DNA from 3 places in the Anoxybacillus sp. FSL W8-1294 genome. Region 3 is predicted to be linked to each of the others. Evidence: riboswitches for the same ligand, from Rfam matches in the RefSeq annotation. Region 3 holds a riboswitch; each other region holds the start of a gene.
What was found. Region 3 has a riboswitch for S-adenosylmethionine ahead of mtnW (2,3-diketo-5-methylthiopentyl-1-phosphate enolase). Riboswitches for the same ligand answer to the same signal wherever they lie in the genome.
Positions count from the first base shown of each region.

Region 1 (4,273 bases), 1.4 Mb from region 3:
TATGGATTGGGTTATTGTTGATGATCGGAGTAGAAAAATGGCTCTTTGCGTTCGTTCTTCCACTACTTATTGGAAATACGATCGTGATGGGATACATTTCAACGAACCATCGCTTAAATCCGCTCGTTCCAGTTAACGATCCATTAGCAAACAGCTTAACTGTCATCGTTCCGAAGTGGGTCGACGTATTGCATTTTAACTTTTCGCACCATACAGAACATCATTTGTTCCCAGCGATGAGTTCAAAATATTATCCGCTCGTTAAACAATATATTAAACAACTATGGCCGGATCGTTATTATGAAATGCCGATGACAAAAGCGTTAATTGCGCTATGGAAAACACCACGGCTTTATCACGAACAAACAGAACTAATCGAGCCGCGTGAAGGATATGTATACGGCACGCTTGGATATGGATTAAATATAGATGACCTTTCGCATAAAGTGAAAGAAAATGTTATAGGAAAAATGGTAAAAGAAAAATAAAGCGTTGCATCTCGGCGCTTTTTGTTTTTATAAAGAAAACAAGACGTGGACAATTCGCCACGTCTTATTATTTTCTTGCATGTTTTATTATAGGGGAGATGTGTCATTGAAAGCTATTTCATTTTTTCTTTTAATTTGCTTTTAATATAATTTTTCGTCTTCTCGTCATTTTTTAGCCTCCTTTTGTTCGTTTTTGTATACTACTATATGTTCCATTTCGTAAATGGTTTGTACAAACTTTGTACAAACAATAAAAAAAAGAAAAAAGCTGCCGAAACAGGCAGCTTTTGTTGTTTACGCGATTGGCCCACCGAGTTTTTCGATGCGTGGATCAATGTTTGTGAATTTTTTAAAGTTTTCCTGGAACTTCGCCGCAAGCTCTTTTGCTTTTTGTTCATATGCTTCCTGATCTGCCCATGTGCTTTTCGGTTGTAACACTTCATCAGGCACACCGGGAACGTGAAGCGGGATATGAAGACCGAAAATAGGATCTTGAACGGTTTCTACGTTGTTTAATTCCCCTTCTAACGCTGCTTTTACCATCGCGCGTGTATACGATAGCTTCATTCGTTCACCAACGCCGTATCCACCACCAGTCCAACCGGTGTTTACTAAAAACACTTGAACACCGTGGGCGTCAATTTTTTGACCAAGCATGTCTGCGTAACGCGTTGCAGGAAGCGGTAAAAACGGTGAACCGAAGCATGTAGAGAACGTTGCTTCCGGTGCTGTAATTCCGCGCTCTGTGCCCGCTAACTTGCTTGTATATCCGCTTAAGAAATGATACATTGCTTGTTCTTTCGTTAATTTACTAATTGGCGGCAATACCCCGAATGCATCTGCTGTTAAAAAGACGATCGTATGCGGATGACCTGCAATGCTTGGTTGAACAATATTATCCATCGCTTCGAGCGGATATGCTGCGCGCGTATTTTCAGTTAATGTTGCATCGTCATAGTTTGGTATGCGCGTGTCTGGGTCAACGATGACGTTTTCTAATACAGAGCCGAAGCGAATCGCATCAAAAATTTGTGGCTCTTTTTCACGTGATAAGTTAATGCATTTGGCATAACATCCACCTTCAATATTAAAAACACCGTTGTTTGACCAACCGTGCTCGTCATCGCCAATTAACCGACGGTTTGGATCAGCAGAAAGCGTTGTTTTTCCTGTACCAGATAAACCGAAAAAGAGCGCGACATCACCTTCTTGACCGACGTTTGCTGAACAGTGCATCGGGAAGATTCCTTGTTCTGGCAATAAAAAGTTCATGACAGAGAAAATGGATTTTTTCATTTCACCAGCATATTCTGTTCCACCAATTAGTACAGTGCGGCGCTCGAATGAGATGATAATAAACGTTTCTGAGCGCGTGCCGTCAATAGATGGATCAGCTTTAAATGTTGGTGCAGAAATGACTGTAAATTGTGGTTCATGTGTTTGTAATTCTTCCGCTGTTGGACGAATGAACAATTGATGGGCAAATAAGTTATGCCAAGCAAATTCGTTGACAACTTGAATCGGCAAACGATAAGCTGGATCTGCGCCTGCAAAGCCATTAAATACAAATAGTTCTTCTTTTGTCATTAAATAATCGATCACTTTGTTGTAAAGCTTATCAAATACCTCTCCAGAAATAGGTTGATTGACAGTTCCCCAATCAATTTTATGTTTCACAGACGGTTCTTCGACAATATATTTATCCTTTGGAGAACGGCCTGTATATTTTCCAGTTTTTGCACAAATTGCTCCTGATGAAGTTAGGATGCCTTCTTTCCGAGCTAGTACTTTTTCTACTAGTCGTGGTACAGATAAGTTATGAAAAACCCCATCCCTTTGTAAGAGTGTTGATAATTTGTTTGTCAGTTCAATGGAATTCATTGGACAAAACCTACCTTTGTTTGATTTATCTTTATGTAAAAAGTATAACACATTTTGATAAATAGTCCATACTAATTATTGTATTTTTCTTCAGTTTAATTTCAAAATAATCCATATAGAAAAACGTTGACTCGTTTCGTACAGATGTGATATGATGCTGAGATGAACGGATACTCTTATCCCGAGTTGGTGGAGGGAGACAGGCCCGATGAAACCCAGCAACCGTCACATACGTGAAAAGGTGCTAACCTGTGGCAAGGGAACGCCCTTGAACGATAAGAGTGAAAGGCGCAGACAAATGCAAAAACCTTTCCTCTGAGGGAAAGGTTTTTTTCACGATAGACCATAATAAGAGGGATGAGTACCGTATCATTTGTCATTATACTGAGGAGGAATGTTTGAATGCCTAAACGTCGTCTGTTTACATCTGAATCTGTAACGGAAGGGCATCCGGATAAAATTTGTGACCAAATTTCCGATGCGATTTTAGATGCGATTTTAGCAAATGATCCAAATGCGCGTGTTGCGTGCGAAACGAGTGTAACAACAGGACTTGTTTTAGTGAGCGGAGAAATTACAACATCTACATATGTAGATATTCCGAAAATTGTCCGTGAAACGATTCGTGGAATTGGCTATACGCGTGCAAAATACGGTTTTGACGCAGATACGTGCGCCGTATTAACATCCATTGATGAACAATCCCCAGATATTGCGATGGGTGTTGATAAAGCGTTAGAAGCTCGTGAAGGACAAATGACAGATGAAGAAATCGAAGCGATCGGTGCAGGAGACCAAGGATTAATGTTTGGTTTCGCGTGCAACGAAACGAAAGAGCTTATGCCGCTTCCAATTTCACTTGCCCATAAACTTGCGCGCCGTTTAGCAGAAGTGCGTAAAGAAGACATTTTACCATACTTACGCCCGGACGGAAAAACGCAAGTGACAGTGGAGTATGATGAAAACGGCAAACCTGTACGCATCGATACGATCGTTGTTTCTACACAACATCATCCAGAAATTACACAAGATCAAATTGTGCGCAACATTAAAGAACATGTCATTCAACCTGTCGTTCCAGCGGAGTTGATCGATGAAAACACAAAATATTTCATTAACCCAACAGGTCGTTTCGTCATCGGTGGTCCACAAGGTGACGCAGGGTTAACAGGACGCAAAATTATCGTTGACACTTACGGTGGTTATGCTCGTCACGGCGGTGGGGCTTTCTCAGGAAAAGACCCAACGAAAGTAGATCGCTCGGCAGCATATGCGGCTCGTTACGTAGCGAAAAATATTGTCGCAGCAGGTCTTGCGGATAAATGTGAAGTGCAATTAGCATATGCGATCGGTGTGGCGCAACCTGTATCGATCTCAATCGACACGTTCGGCACAGGCAAAGTGTCTGAAGATGTATTAATTGAAGTGGTGCGCAACAACTTCGACCTTCGCCCAGCAGGCATTATTAAAATGCTCGATCTCCGTCGCCCGATTTATAAGCAAACAGCAGCTTATGGCCACTTTGGTCGCACAGATATCGACCTTCCTTGGGAGCGTACAGATAAAACGGAAGCGTTAAAACAACAAGCATTAGAGTTAGCGAAGTAAGGAAAAGAGGAGAGTTACAAGATGTAGCTCTCCTTTCCTATTTTTTAAGTAAGAACAGAAAGTCAACTACCCCCACTTAGCTAACGCTTGAAGTGAGGGCTTGCAACTCCCCAGAAGTGCAAACGGACTCTGTCCTCCTTCCTTGACTTGGGGTTGCATCAGGGGCAGGTTGACGACTACCCAACGACGCAGGTCATGCCTGCATCGTTACCGATTCTCTCGGCATGTCTGTTGGCAGTACTTGGCTTCCACACACAACAGACGGACCCACGCTCGATGTTTTACGGTTACAACGT
Region 1 is NZ_CP150179.1:565,070-569,342, forward strand. It holds gene NSQ23_RS03110 (acyl-CoA desaturase) at 1-488, shown strand, start outside; gene pckA (phosphoenolpyruvate carboxykinase (ATP)) at 783-2,369, opposite strand; SAM riboswitch class I at 2,543-2,651, shown strand; gene metK (methionine adenosyltransferase) at 2,772-3,977, shown strand.
Region 1: it holds a riboswitch for S-adenosylmethionine, as region 3 does, so the genes downstream of both, metK (methionine adenosyltransferase) here and mtnW (2,3-diketo-5-methylthiopentyl-1-phosphate enolase) in region 3, are expected to answer to the same signal.

Region 2 (4,273 bases), 150 kb from region 3:
ACGACGATAGCTTTTGGATGCATGTGTTTTCCGAGCGTTGTTAAAAACGATGTATATGCGCTATCTTCAATCGCTAACATCGGTGATCCATGCGCAAGAAATAAAGCAGGTGCTTTCATTATCTCCCTCCTTTTTTTTAATGTACCATATATATTTCTGATTTGTCGATTTTTGCATGCGAGGCGCATGGTCGGGCAGTTGTGCATAACATGACGATGAATATGAAAAAGAGGTGAGAACATGTATTATTACTATCCGCATTACGTGTATCCAATGTATCCATATCCGGTCATGCCTTATCCGCTTCCGCCAGCAACCGCGAAAGATTACGGGCCGAATCCATTTGTTGTTCAAATAGAAGAAGCGACGAAACAAAACAATATGTTTCGTACGACGTTATGGACAGGTACGCATTTACAAGTGACGTTAATGAGCTTGCGTGTCGGGGAGGATATTGGTTTAGAAATTCATCCGGGCGCGGATCAATTTTTACGTATTGAACAAGGCGAAGGGATTGTACGGATGGGGAAAAAGAAAAACGAGCTAACGTTTGAACGACGAGTGGGCGACGGTTCTGCTATTTTTGTCCCTGCTGGAACATGGCATAATGTAATAAACATTGGAAACGTTCCGCTAAAATTGTATTCCATCTATGCACCGCCACAACATCCAGCGGGTACCGTCCATCCGACAAAAGCCGATGCTCTTGCGGCGGAATGAGAGAAAAAGGGGGACAATCTTTGTCCCCCTTTTTCACTGCCAAACTACAAAAAATGTGATTGAGTACTCAACTTCAAAACAGAAAAGCTATTGACACAGTGTTGTCGGTTCTATTGGATCTGTGTATTTTGTTCATATTATCTCTTTTTATGATTTTGTTCTATTAGTAATTGGATAATGTGTTCGTTTTGTTTAATTTGTATATCGCTATTTTTTTTTAGCTGGTAAGCACATTTCAAAAGAAAAAATAGTGAAAATGCAAAAATAATAATGGCTACAAGTGAAAAGTATCCCATTGCTCTCCGTCCTTAGTAATTAGTTTTCAATTAAATAATAAAAATCATTCTTAGAGCTAGTGAATATTTATTAATCGTCCTACATTCTTGTACTTATAGTAAGAAGATTCCCAGATAAAATTGCCTTAACATAAACATTTGCTCCACCAAGTCCTCCTAACCATGATACATCAGCAGAAAACTTAGCTGTTTTATCCGTATGATTCAAAGTAATGTTATTCAGAGTTCCTCCGATAATCCAATAATCATAGGAATAAGCTTTAATAATTTGGGATTGTTCGATATTGTTAGGAATGTTAACATCAATAAAATAACTAATTCCCATATAAGGGGTTGTTGCTTTTACTTGGTAAGTAGACTTCCCATATGGAAAAAGATGTTGATACGAAAATACACTTACTTTGTCATAATTCATGCTTTCCGATAAAATAAAGGGCTCAACGATAAAGGTTATTTCTTTCCCAAATTCATCGACGATACTTATCTCGTGTTTTTCTTGATTAGACAAATCGAACTGAACGACAATCTCTTTTTCGTTTTCTGTTTCTTCTGTAACAGATAGTTCTGATGCATATGAAAAAGACTCGTAAAACCCGAATACAAAAATATTAGTCAGAAATATTGTAAGAGTAAGAATTTTTTTCAATTGGAATACCTCCTAGTAATTATAATTTAAGATATATTTTACATGATTTATAGTCCAAAATTCTATATAATTCACATTATTGTAAAAAATAAAGTTTGTCATATTCCTATACAAGGAGGTATGCGTTCTGTTATATCAGATAAGACTTATCTGTTGTTTTTTATATAAAAAAGGGGTTCATCATCACAACATGTGCTTGACAAGCGATATGCTCTCCTAGACAAAGATTTGCAAAAATCATTGACTCACTGATTTTTCCTTACAAGCGCGAGGGGGGCATGTTGCGAAAAAATCAAGCACAACTTTTAGTGAAGAAAACAGTTGCAATTTTGTTGTAAATGATGTACATTAATTAAAAATCAGAAAATTCAATACCGTTTTACGTTCTTATCAAGAGAAGGGGAGGGACTGGCCCGATGAACCTTCAGCAACCAGCCGAAAGCGGTCAGGTGCTAAATCCAGCGAATTGGCGTTCAATTCGGAAGATAAGAAGAAGCGATTGTCTATGGACAAAAAAGCCTTCTTCTTTGAAGGCTTTTATTTTTTTAGAAAGGAAGAGAGCGAATGAGTCATGTGGAAACGATATTAGCGCAAATTGGCAATCGAAGCGAGACGGTGACAGGGACGGTCAATCCGCCAGTATATTTTTCAACAGCGTATCGGCATGAAGGAATCGGACAGTCGACAGGGTACGATTACATTCGAACCGGCAACCCAACAAGGCATATTGTCGAAGAAGCGATTGCACAGCTAGAAGAAGGAGATCAAGGTTTCGCTTGTAGCTCAGGTATGGCAGCGATTCAAACGGTGTTTGCTCTGTTTGAAAGCGGCGACCATTTTCTCGTTTCCGCCGACTTATATGGCGGAACGTATCGGCTATTTGAAAAAGGGTGGAAGAAATACGGTTTGTCGTTTACATACGTCGATTTTCGCGATCTCGATGCGGTAAAGGCGCATGTGACGGACAAAACGAAAGCGATTTTTTTAGAAACGCCGACAAATCCACTTATGCAAGAGGCGGATATTGAAGCGGTGGCAACGTTCGCGAAGCAATATGGGCTTCTTCTTATTGTTGATAATACGTTTTATACCCCTGTGTTACAAAAGCCATTAACGAAAGGGGCTGATATCGTCATTCATAGCGCGACAAAATATTTAGGCGGGCATAACGATGTGCTTGCCGGGCTCATTGTCGCCAAAGGAAAAGAGCTGTGCGAGCAACTCGCGATGTATCATAACGCGATCGGGGCGGTGTTATCACCGTTTGATTCATGGCTGTTAATTCGCGGCATGAAGACGCTTGCGCTGCGCATGCGCCAGCACGAACAAAACGCAAAGGCGATATATAAATTTTTAGTCGAACATGAAGATGTGACGGACGTATTGTATCCGGGGAGAGGCGGCATGTTGTCGTTTCGCGTGCGCGATGAAAAATGGGTGAATACCTTTTTACAAAGTTTAAAACTGATTACGTTTGCGGAAAGTTTAGGCGGTGTCGAAAGTTTTATTACGTATCCAGCGACGCAAACGCATATGGATATTCCAGAGGATATTCGCATCGCAAACGGGGTGTGTAATCGCTTATTGCGTTTTTCTGTCGGCATTGAACATGCGGACGATTTAATTGCCGATTTAACTCAAGCGTTTCAACGCATGAAAGAGGTGTAAAAGATGGATTTACAAACACAACTTGTTCATAATAAATGGCGAATTGATGCGCAAACAGGGGCAGTTAGCGTCCCGATTCATCATGCATCGACGTTTCATCAGTTTGATTTTGATACGTTTGGCAAGTACGATTATAGCCGTTCGGGAAATCCGACACGCGAGGCGCTTGAGGAAACGATTGCGGAATTAGAAGGTGGAGTGAGCGGTTTTGCGTTCGCTTCCGGCATGGCTGCCATTTCAACAGCATTTTTATTGTTGTCAAAAGGAGATCACGTATTAATTACCGATGATGTGTATGGTGGAACGTATCGCATCATCACGGACGTATTGAGCCGATTTGGCATCGAACATACGTTTGTTGATATGACCGATTTAGATGCGGTAGCGCGCCACATTCGTCCAAATACGAAAGTCATTTATATGGAAACGCCATCGAATCCGCTTTTGAAAATTACGGATATTCGTGGGGTTGTGAAGCTTGCGAAAGCGCACGGTTGTTTGACGTTTTTAGATAATACGTTTGCGACCCCTCTGTTACAGCGTCCGCTTGATCTCGGCGTCGATGTCGTTTTGCATAGCGCGACGAAATTTTTAGCTGGCCATAGCGACGTTGTAGCTGGGCTGGCGGTTGTAAAAGACGAGCGTCTCGCAAAACAGCTTCGCAAACTGCAATATTCGTTCGGGGCGGTGCTTGGCGTGCAAGATGCGTGGCTCGTGTTGCGCGGGTTAAAAACGCTTCACGTTCGGTTAGATTATGCTTCACGTTCGGCGTTGCAGCTGGCGCAGTTTCTCCATCATCATCCGAAAGTTGCGCACGTATATTATCCTGGGCTTTCTTTTCATGAAGGACACGATATTCATCGCGATCAAGCGCGCGGATTTGGTGCGGTGCTGTCGTTTGAATTGGAGGACGAACAAGCGGTGCGGACGTTTGTGAAACATG
Region 2 is NZ_CP150179.1:2,126,815-2,131,087, reverse strand. It holds gene NSQ23_RS11325 (class III extradiol ring-cleavage dioxygenase) at 1-119, opposite strand, end outside; gene NSQ23_RS11320 (cupin domain-containing protein) at 241-720, shown strand; gene NSQ23_RS11315 (DUF5626 family protein) at 1,096-1,662, opposite strand; SAM riboswitch class I at 2,047-2,154, shown strand; gene NSQ23_RS11310 (methionine biosynthesis PLP-dependent protein) at 2,227-3,330, shown strand; gene metC (cystathionine beta-lyase) at 3,334-4,273, shown strand, end outside.
Region 2: it holds a riboswitch for S-adenosylmethionine, as region 3 does, so the genes downstream of both, NSQ23_RS11310 (methionine biosynthesis PLP-dependent protein) here and mtnW (2,3-diketo-5-methylthiopentyl-1-phosphate enolase) in region 3, are expected to answer to the same signal.

Region 3 (4,273 bases):
CCCATGTTTGGATATTTTGCACACGACTCTCTAGTGATGACGGCAACCACCCCTCCTTTCGCTTGCGGTTCAGAAAGCGTGGTTTTCTGTATCTTGTTTTTCGATTTCGTCTTGCTCGACGAAAAGCACGCCTTTTATCTATTCTTTCCTTGATGTCTGTGCGATGGTCAAGTTGCCCTAACCATACCACTTCTTGTCCTCGCAAAATCGCTAATCCTGTATGTCTACTTCCATAGTCGATTTTTAGCCGATATGTTGTTTCATTTTCTGATTCGTCCACTGATTTTTTCAAGATAATGGTAAATGGGAATCGTTTGTAAATCGCCGCCTTCCCTTGTTTCAACAGCTTTCTCGCAACTGCTTCGTGACAAGGAGCAAGCGGACACTTATTTGTGTCTAACACAAAAACCATAGGGTCCTCCCCTTTCCTCTGCTTACGCAGGTCATATTCTCCTCGACCATGTTATAGATGCTTGTTATGTGCAAGACACTAGCGCTACCCACCACGCTTGTTTAATCTTGCACGACAGAGGAACGGGCTGGAGAAGCACCCGAACGTGTCATGACATCTATAACGTAGGCTCTGTTTCAAGCCTTGGTCTGGTCAACATGGGGCTTACAAGCCCATGACTTTAGTCATTGGGTTGTTGACCTCAAAAAAATTTTCTTTACATTTTGATTTTTACAATATATGATGTTTGACTAGAATTTCAACCTTTTTGTGAAGTAGGTGGGAAAAATGACGACATTTCCGCAATCGAACTTGTTACAGCAACTACCGAAGCAATTCTTCGCTTCGCTCGTCCAAAAAGTACATGCGGTCATTGCTGAAGGAAGAGATGTTATTAATTTAGGACAAGGAAACCCGGATCAGCCGACGCCTCCGCATATTGTTGCCGCGCTTCAGCAAGCGGCTGCCAACCCGACATATCATAAATATTCGCCATTTCGCGGCTATTCGTTTTTAAAAGAGGCGGTGGCGACATTTTATAAGCGCGAATATGGGGTAACGATTGATCCGAAAAAAGAAGTCGCCATTTTATTTGGCGGAAAAGCTGGGCTAGTCGAAATGCCGCTTTGTTTATTAAACCCAGGCGATGTTGTGCTCGTTCCTGATCCTGGATACCCAGATTATTGGTCGGGCGTTGTGCTCGCGCGAGCGCGCATGGAAACGATGCCGCTGCGAGCGGAAAACAATTTTTTGCCTAATTATGAGGAGTTGGACGAACGTGTCGTAAAACAAGCGAAACTTATGTTTTTAAACTATCCGAACAACCCGACAGGCGCGACGGCAACACAATCATTTTTTGCTGAAACAGTTTCGTTCGCACAAAAATACGGGATTGGTGTCGTGCACGATTTTGCGTACGGGGCGATCGGTTTTGATGGGAAAAAGCCAGTAAGCTTTTTACAAGTCGAAGGGGCGAAAGACGTCGGCATTGAAATTTATACGTTCTCAAAAACGTACAATATGGCAGGATGGCGCATCGGTTTTGCGGTCGGTAACGAAAGCATGATTGAAGCGATCAACGTATTACAAGACCATTTATACGTCAGCATGTTCGGGGCGATTCAAGAAGCGGCAGCAGTCGCACTACTTGATTCGCAACAATGCGTCGCCGAGCTTGTGGCGACGTATGAATCGCGGCGCAATACGTTTATTCATGCGCTTCGTGAAATCGGGTGGGACGTGCAAGCGCCAGCAGGTTCGTTTTTCGCTTGGCTTCCGGTGCCAAAAGGATATACGTCTGAGACGTTTGCTGACCTTTTGCTTAATCAAGCGCATGTGGCGGTCGCACCGGGCATCGGTTTTGGGGAACATGGGGAAGGCTACGTGCGCGTAGGGCTATTGACGAGTGAAGAACGGCTAAAAGAAGCAGCGGAACGAATCGGACGGTTGCAACTTTTTTAAAAAATGATTGACAAATGGAGAAAGTGCTGGCATAATTCGAATTACATTTACGAAAAACGAACTGTTCAAAAAATTATATACATTGCGAATTCTTATCAAGAGTAGGCGGAGGGACGAGCCCGATGAAGCCCGGCAACCGACTTAACAGCTGTTAAGCACGGTGCTAATTCTCGCAGCAATCGCTGAGAGATAAGAAGAGACGACTGATCGAACCTCTTCTTATGAAGAGGTTTTTTATTTGTAAAGGAGTGGGAGTATGATTACCGCAACGTATTTGATTCATGATGACAAAGATTTGGCGAAAAAAGCGGAAGGAATCGCGCTTGGGCTCACTGTCGGTTCGTGGACCGATTTGCCGCAGCTTGAACAAGAGCAGTTAAAAAAGCATAAAGGCATCGTCGACTGTATCGAACAGCTGGACGAAGACGAGCGCGTCAATACGTATTTCGGGAAGCGGCTTAAACGGGCGCTCGTGCGCATTTCGTATCCGAGCGTCAATTTTAGCGCCGATTTTCCAGCGATTTTGACGACGACGTTTGGGAAGTTGTCGCTTGACGGAACGATTAAACTCGTTGATCTTACGTTTTCGGATGAATTAAAACGGGCATTTCCCGGTCCACGCTTTGGCATGGACGGCATTCGCGAAAAGCTTGGCGTCTTTGACCGTCCGCTTGTGATGAGCATTTTTAAAGCGGTCATTGGGCGTGATTTACAATACGTCACCGAACAATTAAAACTGCAAGCGCTTGGCGGCGTCGATCTCGTCAAAGATGATGAAATTTTGTTTGATAACGACCTTACCCCTTTTGAAAAACGGATCGTCGCAGGAAAACAAGCGTTACAAGACGTGTACGAACAAACAGGGCATCGGACGTTATATGCGGTGAACTTAACCGGAAAAACGTTTGAACTAAAAGACAAAGCAAGGCGCGCGGCAGAACTTGGCGCGGACGTATTATTGTTTAACGTCTTTACATACGGACTTGACGTGTTGCAAGCGCTTCGTGAAGATGACGACATTCGTTTGCCGATTATGGCGCATCCGTCGTTTAGCGGAGCGATCGCTTCGTCGCACGTGTATGGCGTCAGTTATGCGCTTTTACTTGGGAAATTGTTGCGCATGGCAGGGGCAGATTTTTCGCTCTTTCCATCGCCGTACGGAAGCGTTGCGCTTGAAAAGCAACAGGCGCTCGCCATTTCTGAGGAGTTGACGAAAGAAGATTTGTTTTTACGCGCATTCCCTGTTCCATCTGCCGGTATTCATCCGGGGCTTGTGCCGCTTCTTATGCGCGACTTTGGCATCGATTGTGTCATTAACGCGGGCGGTGGAGTGCACGGACATCCGCAAGGCGCTGTCGGTGGCGGGCAAGCGTTTCGCGCCGCGGTGGAAGCGGTGCTTTCTGGGCGTTCGCTTCATGAGGCTGCGACGGAAAACGAAGCGTTAAAACAAGCGCTTGACTTATGGGGGAGCGCATGATGAAGCCGGTCATTTTTTGCGATTTTGATGGGACGATTACGTTAAACGATAATATTATTGCTTTAATGAAACAGTTTGCTCCGCCGGAGTGGGAAGCGATCAAAGACGATATATTGGCGCAGGCATGTACGGTGCAGGAAGGGGTCGGTCGGATGTTTTCGTTGTTGCCGACGACGCTGAAAGAAGACATCGTGCAATTTCTGATTGACACCGCGCGCATTCGCGACGGATTTTCCGACTTTGTCGCGTTTACGAACGAGCGACAAATTCCGCTTTATATTGTGAGCGGCGGCATCGACTTTTTCGTTTATCCGCTGCTTGACGGGCTCGTTGAAAAAGAGCGCATTTTTTGTAACAGCGCCGATTTTAGCGGCGATACGATTCGCATTACGTGGCCGCATGCGTGCGATGAATATTGCCAAAATGGATGCGGCTGCTGCAAGCCGTCGCTTCTTCGTAAACTCGCGCCAAAAGGGGCAAAAACGATCGTCATCGGCGATTCCATTACCGATTTAGCGGCAGCAAAACGAGCCGATCACGTCATCGCGCGCGACTTTTTACTTGAAAAATGCCGTGAGCTAAACTTACCGCATACGCCGTTTACGACGTTTTATGACGTCATTCATGTGTTAAAAGAGAGCGAGGTGATTGTGTGAAAGAGAAATGGGAAGAGCTAGCGGAAGTCAAACGAGAGCTAGCGGCGCGCGACTGGTTTATGGCGACAAGCGGCAATTTGTCGCTGAAAGTGAGCGATGAGCCGCTTACGTTTCTTGTCACCGCAAGCGGAAAAGATAAGCGAAAAGAGACGGCGGAAGATTTTTTACTCGTCGATGCTGACGGACGACCGGCGGAAGCGACGCATGTAAAGCCGTCGGCGGAGACGC
Region 3 is NZ_CP150179.1:1,972,326-1,976,598, reverse strand. It holds gene iscB (RNA-guided endonuclease IscB) at 1-412, opposite strand, end outside; gene NSQ23_RS10515 (pyridoxal phosphate-dependent aminotransferase) at 740-1,912, shown strand; SAM riboswitch class I at 2,002-2,108, shown strand; gene mtnW (2,3-diketo-5-methylthiopentyl-1-phosphate enolase) at 2,169-3,389, shown strand; gene NSQ23_RS10505 (2-hydroxy-3-keto-5-methylthiopentenyl-1-phosphate phosphatase) at 3,386-4,045, shown strand; gene NSQ23_RS10500 (methylthioribulose 1-phosphate dehydratase) at 4,042-4,273, shown strand, end outside.